3 regions of the Psychrobacillus sp. 05T411 genome follow, and region 1 is predicted to be linked to each of the others. Evidence: riboswitches for the same ligand, from Rfam matches in the RefSeq annotation. Region 1 holds a riboswitch; each other region holds the start of a gene.
The links. Region 1 has a riboswitch for S-adenosylmethionine ahead of AC1DFT_RS06155 (methionine biosynthesis PLP-dependent protein). Riboswitches for the same ligand answer to the same signal wherever they lie in the genome.
Positions count from the first base shown of each region.

Region 1 (3,139 bases):
TGCCACAATTGCATCGATATCGGTAATACCTAATCGTGGGTTTGCAGGTGTCTCGATATAAAGGACTTTCGTATTTGGACGAATCGCTTTTTCAACTGCTGCTGCATTTGTAAAATCGGCAAATGTATGGTCAATGCCGAATCTTGGTAAAACTACTGTGATGAAACGATAAGTGCCTCCATATACTTCTTCTGTTACAACGATATGATCGCCAGAAGAAAGAAGCATTAAAGCAGAGGAGATTGCCGCAATCCCAGAAGCAAAAGCAAAACCTCTTGTGCCACCTTCTAATTCTGCGATCGTTTTTTCAAGGGCGTCTCTTGTCGGGTTGCCGGATCTACTGTAGTCGTATGGTCCAAAGCTATCAAAACTTTCTTGGTGGAACGTAGAAGATAAATAGATTGGTACATTTACTGCACCTGTTTTTTGTTCATAATTCCCACGTGTGGAAGCAGTGATTAAGCTAGTTTCTAAACTTTCTTTAACAGTACTCATGAATGAATCACATCCCTTTCTAATTTTGCAAAAACTTGTTTCAAATCCGCAATTATATCTTCTGCTTCTTCCACTCCAACTGAGAAGCGTAGCAAACTATTATCCACACCTCGTGCAATACGTTCATCTTCTGGAATTTCAGCATGCGTTTGCGTAGCAGGGTATGTAATAAAGCTTTCGACACCACCCAAACTTTCCGCGAAAACGATTAATTGAAGGTTTTTTAAAAAAGGTCCAACCCATTCGCTTTTTTGTAAGCGGAACGAAAGCATGCCACCAATTCCAGGGTAAAGAACATCCTTTATAGCCGTTTCATTTCGCAAAAATTCCACGATTTTCTTCGCATTAGCATCATGCTGTTTCATGCGTAAGTGGAGTGTTTTTAAACCGCGTATTAATAACCATGAATCGAAAGGGGAGAGAACTGCTCCTATTGCATTATGATTTATAAGTAATTTTTCGCTAAGTGTTTTCCCTTTAGTTACAACAAGACCAGCCAGCACATCATTATGCCCACCAATATATTTCGTTGCGCTATGCATCACAATGTCTGCCCCTAGTTCTATTGGGCGTCGTAAATAAGGAGTTAAGAACGTATTATCCACAATCAGTAGTAATTGATACTTTTTGGCCAAGACGCTGTATTGTGCAATATCAATATCTTGCATAAGTGGATTTGTAGGCGTTTCAATAAAAATTGCTTTTGTGTTTTTCGTTATTAATGCTTCTACTTCTGCGACGGAGTCAAATTTAGCGTAAGACGTGCAAATATTGTAAGCGTCGGCATATTGATCGAACAGGCGATATGTTCCTCCATAAAGGTCATCGGGCGCAATAAGCTCGTCTCCAGATCGGAAAAGCGACAATATTAACTGGATTGCTGCCATACCCGAGCCACAGGCAAAGCCGGCATCTCCGCCTTCTAGTTTGGCAATTCCTTCTTCTAAAATTGCGCGCGTTGGATTTTTTGTACGTGTGTAGTCGTACCCAGTAGATTGGCCAAGCCCAGCATGTATATAAGCTGTTGATAGATGAATAGGTGGATTGACGGCACCTGTCAGCGGGTCACTATGATTTCCTAATTGAACTAATTCGGTTTCTAAAGATTTTTTTGTCATGAATAATCATCCTTTTCAAATAAAATAAAAAGAGGATTCCCTGTAAGAAGAGAATCCTCAAAAAAATTGAAGTTTGTCTTCTTATCTTCTAGACGGAGTACGTCTATTGGAGTTAGCACCATACCTAAACTTGGCTGGTTGCTGAGACATCTTCGGGCCAATCCCTCCGTCTCTCTGGATAAGAAATAAAATATGAAATTTTCAAAATCTTGAATTTCAATTAGTTTACCATGGTAAGTAAATTAATACAAGATGTATTTTATACGGGTGAAGTTAACTATTTTATACCGGTTTCGTTCATCAAGAAAAAACATGAATTGTACGTATGTGTTTCAATTCACTTTTTAGGGACACTGCGACGTAGTGCGTTGAATAAAGTGTCCGCTGTGATTTTCGCTGCAGGACGGACGCTTTCCACGGGGTGAGCGATGAGCCTTCACCGCCGCTTGCGCGTACGTTGTGAAGTCTCATCATGCTCACTTAATCCCGTTGGAGTCGCCACCTGCAGCGAAAATCAATGGAAATTGCCCAATTATCCATACCATCCCGTTAAAAAACAAAATTTCAACCAGTTTTTCCATTGCATGCATCCAATAAATGGCTTAGGGCAACCAACCGATGACTGGGAGCAACCAGTTCTACTACGAAAGCAACTAAATCAACACGAGAGCAACCAAATTACTCGTGAAAGCAACCAATTCTCAAAATGGCTCTTTACTCGATGTGAGACAACTATAATTCTTACATATTATAGGAATTATATGTCTTAAAGCCCGTCAAACACGCCTGGCCGGCATCTACTCGACTGGTTTGTCGTGTTCAGCTGCCTTATTGTCGCGTTCGCAGTGGATATTGTCTCGTTCAACCATTTATTGTTAATTTCAGATACTGATAAGTAAGTAAGTACCATTGATTTTCGCTGCAGACGTCGACTCCTGCCGGATGAGTGGGCTAATGAGACATCTTAGGCGTACGCCTAAGGGCGGCGGGGATGGCTCATCGCTCACCCGGCGGAAAGCGTACGACTGTAGCGAAAATCCTAGCGGTCACCCAATAGGTCTTTTACCACGCAGTGTCCCAATAATAAGCACAAATTAGTTCTCGATGATCCATTGAAAAAGAGGAAACTAGCGACGCATGTGAATTTAGTTCTTACATTTTCGGTATTGCAACCCAATGATCTTTTGATACTTCTACTAGTTCTGAGTTTTGCAATTGATATTTGTCCTTCCCGGTATCCTCTTCCATAAGGGTCCGCTTTTTCTTTGCTTCGACTTTCGGATCGGGTATTGGAATAGCAGATAACAATGCCTTCGTATATGGATGCTGTGGGTTGGCATATAATTCTTCGCTTTCCGCAAGCTCTACGATTTTTCCTGCATACATCACCGCAACTCTATCACTAATATGCTTAACCATGGATAAATCATGCGCGATAAAAAGATAAGTAAGCCCTAAACGATGTTGAAGATCCTCTAATAATTCAACTATTTGTGATTGAATGGATGCATCTAGCGCGGCAAGGG
Region 1 is NZ_JBFTLO010000006.1:16,329-19,467, reverse strand. It holds gene metC (cystathionine beta-lyase) at 1-495, opposite strand, end outside; gene AC1DFT_RS06155 (methionine biosynthesis PLP-dependent protein) at 492-1,613, opposite strand; SAM riboswitch class I at 1,692-1,798, opposite strand; gene AC1DFT_RS06150 (ABC transporter ATP-binding protein) at 2,766-3,139, opposite strand, start outside.

Region 2 (3,139 bases), on a different contig from region 1:
GTCTTCTTGAATTTTGATCCATTTTTCAATCTGTTCCTGAATAAATTGTTCATATGCTTGATCCGTTATTTCCCTTTTACGCCATTTCGATCTAGTTTGTCTTACTTCCGGTGTTTGTGGCAGACTCCCAATTGTCGTTGTAGGGAGAAGTGGTAAATTGAATCGTTGTTGCTGCTTTTTAATACGTTCTGCAAATGGCAATGTACGATTCACATCTTTTTCTGTTAGCTTTTCGATATTTCCCTTCACTTTTGCATTTTGTCTATACTTGGAGTTATTTAAGACGGACAGGGCATTTCTACTGTCTTCAAGTCCCGCCTCAATTGCCACTGCTCCTTCATGTACTCCTTTACTCAGCAGAACAATTTCCGTAAGCTTTTCATCAGCGAATGCCAGCCCTCCTTTTATAACCTGTTCCAATCGTTCTTCCAGTTTCGTACTAACCGGTACGTGTAAAAGAGATGCGGAAGGTTGAACAATAAGTCGATCTTTTTCAACAGATGTTTGAATTTCGTTTAGAAGTGCCACTTTTTTATCTAAATCTGCACGCCATACATTTCGTCCGTCAATGACACCTGCAAAGAGAACTTTGTCTTTAGGAAATCCATATTTCTGTAGTAGTTCAAGTGAATCACCATGAACAAAGTCGAGCCCTAATCCTTTCACTGGCAATGCGGCAACCGCTTCATAATTAGCAACTTTTTCAAAATACGTTTGCAGGATGATGTTGAGTTTTGGAACTGCCTCCTGAATTGCAGCATAAACTTGTTTCACTTGCTCAAACTCTTCGCTAGACAGTTTACTAGTCAAAATAGGCTCGTCCACTTGAACCCACTGTGCTCCCGCCTCCTCAAGTCCCTTCAACACTTGAATATACAGTGGTGTGAACTGTTGTAATAAAGAAATGAAATTCTCAGTCCTCGCCAGTTTAATATATGTAACTGGTCCTAAAATAACAGGTTTACCGTTGATACCCAGCTTCTCTTTTGCTTCTTTATAAAAAGTAAGTGGACGATTTTCTACTAATTCCGGTGTTACACCTTCGAGTTCCGGTACGATATAATGATAATTTGTATTGAACCATTTCGTCATTTCCGATGCTACTGCATCTTTATTTCCACGGGCAATTGCAAAATAAGTTTCCAAAGACACTTTTCCACCCTTGTATTCAAAACGCTTTGGAACAACACCAAACATAACAGACGTATCTAGCACATGATCATATAGTGAAAAGTCTCCTACCGGAATAAGATCTACTCCCAATTCCTTCTGTTTACGCAAACTCTCTAGGCGTATTGCGCCCGTTGTTGCTAACAGCTTTTCTTCTGAAATATTACCATTCCAAAAGCCTTCTAATGCTCTTTTCCATTCACGTTTTTCACCAATTCTTGGGTATCCAATATTCGAACTTTGTACGTTTACCATGCATATTATCCCCTTTTAAGTTTATATTTTTTTGAATATATAAATCTGTGATTGTCTCTTTCCAAACCACCCCCTTTCCGTTTTCTCTACATATTTCAATAAAAAAAAGCGATGTCCCAGCCATCTTCGGCTGAGCTATCGCTCAAAGTTAAAAGTAGGAAACAATAGGACTAATCCACCGATACGATGAAAAGAGTCCTTCGCCCCCACCTCTCAACCCCCGAAGAAAGTGTTGCTTCATACGATATAAAGGCAGGTATACTGGCTCGTGCTTCACCCTTCTGCTGGCCTTCCCACGATTGCTCGCAGTGGCTGTTTCAACAGTCGTCCACACTTACAGTTGCGGGGACAGCTTCGGTATTTCACCGAATTCCCTTTTAAACCATAATGGTACCAATGTATCGTTAACATGCTATCTATTCTGATTTTAAATACAAAAAAGAGTCTGCTCCTAATAATTATTAAAGGAGCAGACTCTTCGTATGAATAAGTCTTTTCCTCATCTACCAAGTCATTTAATCGACTTGCTGGAATTAGCACCATGCCATAACAGGCGGTTGCTGAGGTGTCATCGGGCCAGTCCCTAAACCTCTCTAGATAAGAAAAACTATTGAATTTTATTGTTGCTTACAACTCTACTTCATTATCTAAAAATTTACAATACTATTTTTCAAAAAAGAATTTTTCCTTTTTTACATTTATGGATTTGTCGACCACAATCCAGCCGATTTAAGCAAGATTCTTGGATGCATTTTAAGCTGAGCAACCATGAAGTCTGCGATGTCTTCCGGTTGCATTACTGTTTCCGGATTGCCATCTGTTAAATTTAGTTCAATTGCCATATCAGTAGCTACCGTGCTTGGCGTTAACGTAACGACACGAATATTATGCTTTCTTACTTCTAGCATTAACGATTCGCTTAAGGCGATAACCGCAGCTTTTGATGCACTATAAGCACTTGTTACAGGTGCTCCTTTTTGTCCGGCAGTAGAAGAAATATTAATGATATCCCCTGTTTTTCTCTCAATCATTTCAGGTAATACTGCTCGAGTTACGTAATAAGTCCCCATGACATTTACTTGAATAATTTTTGCCCATTCTTCTGGATCTAGTTCAAGGAAATTGCCGAATTTACCTATACCCGCATTATTTACTAAAATATCAATAGAACCGAGTTCTTCTCTAATTTTAGCTACCGCTTGATCTACAGATTCCATATTTGCAACGTCCGCAGTTGCTATAGAAACTTTCACTCCATATTCTTTTAACTCGGCTGCAACTTGCTCCAAATTTTCAATTGTACGTGCTAATAGTCCAACATGAATACCTTCTTTTGCAAATGCGATCGCTGTAGCTTTTCCTATACCACGACCTGCTCCTGTAATAAGGGCAGTTTTTCCAGTAATTGTTTGCATTGATTTCTCTCCTTTTTGTAATAAAAATTATGTACATTCTCTATACAGATTACCGTCACTTATCTGAAATGTATACTAATCTGCTTTTTCATCATATCCAATAACTGGTTATACATAACCAAACCAGTTCCTACTTCCCGTTTCACTCTTCATTTATGTAAAATTACGGTATTTAGCACCATTTTTAATGAAGATTTCTAAAGTACCATTTTTACCAACTATCCCCACATGTACTTGAAAGCTCCAAAAATAGCTGACTATAATAAAGAGAGTGAAATCTATCTTCATTTAACAGGGAA
Region 2 is NZ_JBFTLO010000004.1:53,146-56,284, forward strand. It holds gene metE (5-methyltetrahydropteroyltriglutamate--homocysteine S-methyltransferase) at 1-1,425, opposite strand, end outside; cobalamin riboswitch at 1,660-1,838, opposite strand; SAM riboswitch class I at 1,922-2,029, opposite strand; gene AC1DFT_RS04455 (3-ketoacyl-ACP reductase) at 2,124-2,840, opposite strand; gene AC1DFT_RS04460 (hypothetical protein) at 3,069-3,139, shown strand, end outside.
Region 2: it holds a riboswitch for S-adenosylmethionine, as region 1 does, so the genes downstream of both, metE (5-methyltetrahydropteroyltriglutamate--homocysteine S-methyltransferase) here and AC1DFT_RS06155 (methionine biosynthesis PLP-dependent protein) in region 1, are expected to answer to the same signal.

Region 3 (3,139 bases), on a different contig from region 1:
AACGCGAAGCTTCTGTTAAATTAATAGACGCGGAGAAATATGTTGTCTAATTAGCTCACTATAAAAATACAGGGAACCGTAGTGCGGTTCCCTGTATTTTTTGATATGATAAATAGAAAAAGGTGAGAAGTAATGACAATTCAATTTTTTGGATATCCTAAATGTAGTACATGTAATAAAGCAAGTAAATGGTTAAAAAACCATGATGTAGAGTTTGTTCAACATCATATTGTGGAAACACCTCCTTCTAAGGAACTTATAAAAGAGATGCTTTCTGCGAGTGGCTTGGAATTAAAAAAACTTTTTAATACAAGTGGCACGAAATATAGAGAGTTGCAATTAAAGGATAAACTACCAAATATGACGGAAGAAGAACAAATTGAAACGCTAGTATCGGATGGAATGCTTGTAAAAAGACCACTTGTCTTTGATGGTAAGCATTTGACTCTTGGTTTCAAAGAAGAAGAGTTTGAACATATTTGGACAAACAACTAAAGTAGCTTGTTTTTACAATAAAAATATGTGAATATTATAAGTGAATATATAACTTATTTGAGAGGGGTATAATTATGAGCACACCAAAAGAATTGAAATATTCAGAAGAACATGAATGGGTAAAAACAGAAGGTGGAAATGCGCGTATTGGTATTACGCATTTTGCACAATCTGAGCTAGGAGATATCGTGTTTGTTGAGCTTCCACAAGTGGGAGACGATATTAAAGCGGGAGATCCATTCGGTAGTGTAGAATCAGTAAAAACTGTTTCAGAACTTTATGCTCCAATAAGTGGAAAAGTTGTAGAAGTAAATAGTGAACTAGAAGATAGCCCTGAATTTGTAAACGAATCTCCGTATGAAAATGCATGGATGATCGTTGTAGAACCATCAGATGCTTCAGAAATTGATGGTTTATTGTCTGCGGAAAAATACGAAGAATTAATTTCAGAATAATAATCAAAACGCCGGTTAATTGTCGGCGTTTTTTTCATATACTATGTTAACGATATAATTAGGGAGAGAAGCTAATTGGCTAATGTTTTTAGTGAAAAAGTAATTCTCGTTGAAGGAAGGTCGGATAAGCTCCAACTTTTACGACTTCTTGATGAATCCCCAGAAATTATTTGTACGAATGGTACGATCTCGAACGTAAAACTAGAAGAAATTTTAAGCCCATATGATGATTTTCCCATCTATGCATTTTTGGATGCGGATAAATCTGGCGAACAAATTCGATCCATCGTCCGAAAAGAATATCCAGAAGCAATACATCTATACACAAATCCAATGTACTGTGAAGTGGCCAACACCCCTTTCAAAGTTTTGGCTTCTATATTGAAACGTGTTAATATTAAGGTGAAAAAAGAATTTTTACTTTAGGATGATGTGTTGTGAATGAATGGACGCGAGAACAGTGGGAGCACCATAAAAAGGACGGACAGCTTTCGCTATTTTATCTTTATACACCGATGTGCGGTACTTGCATGGTAGCAAATAAGATGATGCAAGTGATCAATGAATTAGTACCAAATCCAATAGGTCAAGCAAATATAAATTATTTAGAAAGCCTAGCAATGGATTATGAAATTGAAAGTGTTCCTTGCCTGTTGATTGCTAAAAAAGGACACGTATACAAAAAAATATACGCTTTTCAATCCGTTCCTTTTCTAGTTGAAACAATAAAAAGTATTGACGATGAATTGGTTATATGATAATATACGTTTTACTGAGCAATAAAATCAAATAGTGTTACTCTTATTAAGAGTGGTGGAGGGAAGTGCCCTACGAAGCCCGGCAACCGTCATGTAAATGAAATGGTGCCAAATCACACAAAGCTAATGCTTTGGGAAATGAGAGAATGGATAAGTTCTATTTAGATAGAAAACTTACTTCCCTTCTGCTCTTTTGCAGAAGGGATTTTTTACTGTTAAAGGAAAGGTGAGATTTACATGATTAGTTTAAAAGAAGTTTCGAAGAAGTTCCAAACGAAACAAGGTACGATAATTGCTGTGGATGATGTAAATCTTGACATAAAGCAAGGCGAAATTTTCGGCATTATTGGATATAGTGGTGCCGGAAAAAGTACATTAATCCGGTTACTCAATGGATTAGAGAAACCAACTGCTGGACAAATAATAGTAAATGAAAAAGAAATCACTTCAATAAATGAGGATAAGCTTCGTCAAGTTCGACATAAAGTAAGTATGATTTTCCAACATTTTAACTTGTTATGGTCCAGAACAATTGCAGAAAATATTGCTTTCCCACTTGAAATTGCTGGAGTACCAAAGGATCAGCGAACGGCCCGTGTGAATGAATTGATAGAACTTGTTGGGCTTGAAGGAAGAGGGAATTATTATCCTTCTCAGCTATCAGGGGGGCAGAAACAGCGTGTAGGCATTGCACGTGCCTTAGCAAATCGTCCAGAAGTGTTACTCTGTGATGAAGCAACATCTGCACTCGATCCAGAAACAACGGATGCTATTTTAGATTTATTAGTTAGCATTAATGAAAAACTAGGTTTAACGATTGTGTTAATCACACACGAAATGCAAGTCATTCAAAAGATCTGCAATCGAGTGGCAGTAATGGAAGGCGGGCGTGTTGTTGAAGAAGGCGACGTGTTAGAAGTTTTCCAAAACCCAGAACAACCAATTACAAAACGATTCTTATCACAAGTATCAGAAGTAGGACAAGCGCAGCAGACGATACAAAATTTAGTAGATCTATATCCCAATGGCAAGTTAATCAAACTCGTTTTCGTCGGAGAACAGACCGAGCAACCAATTCTTTCAAGACTCATCAAACAATTTGAGCTAGAAGTAAATATCGTTCAAGGAAATATTTCACATACAAAAAGTGGTGCATTTGGTACGCTAATTCTCCAAATAGATGGAGATGCAAAAGCGGTCGATGAAGCGATTCGATTTATACATGAACAGAAAGTAAGTACAGAGGTGATCAACAATGATTAATACGCTTTTTCCGAATGTTGATTGGCCTAAAATGTGGGAAGCAGCACTAGAAACATTATATATGACAGCAGTCTCCACTATATTAACTGCCATTTTTGGTTTAGCACTTGGGCTCTTATTATTTTTAACAAGTCCACATCAAGCATGGGCAAATAAGCTAGCCAACTG
Region 3 is NZ_JBFTLO010000002.1:24,118-27,256, reverse strand. It holds gene AC1DFT_RS01685 (acyl-CoA dehydrogenase family protein) at 1-50, shown strand, start outside; gene AC1DFT_RS01680 (arsenate reductase family protein) at 133-495, shown strand; gene gcvH (glycine cleavage system protein GcvH) at 570-950, shown strand; gene AC1DFT_RS01670 (toprim domain-containing protein) at 1,026-1,376, shown strand; gene AC1DFT_RS01665 (thioredoxin family protein) at 1,388-1,708, shown strand; SAM riboswitch class I at 1,749-1,853, shown strand; gene AC1DFT_RS01660 (methionine ABC transporter ATP-binding protein) at 1,946-2,971, shown strand; gene AC1DFT_RS01655 (methionine ABC transporter permease) at 2,964-3,139, shown strand, end outside.
Region 3: it holds a riboswitch for S-adenosylmethionine, as region 1 does, so the genes downstream of both, AC1DFT_RS01660 (methionine ABC transporter ATP-binding protein) here and AC1DFT_RS06155 (methionine biosynthesis PLP-dependent protein) in region 1, are expected to answer to the same signal.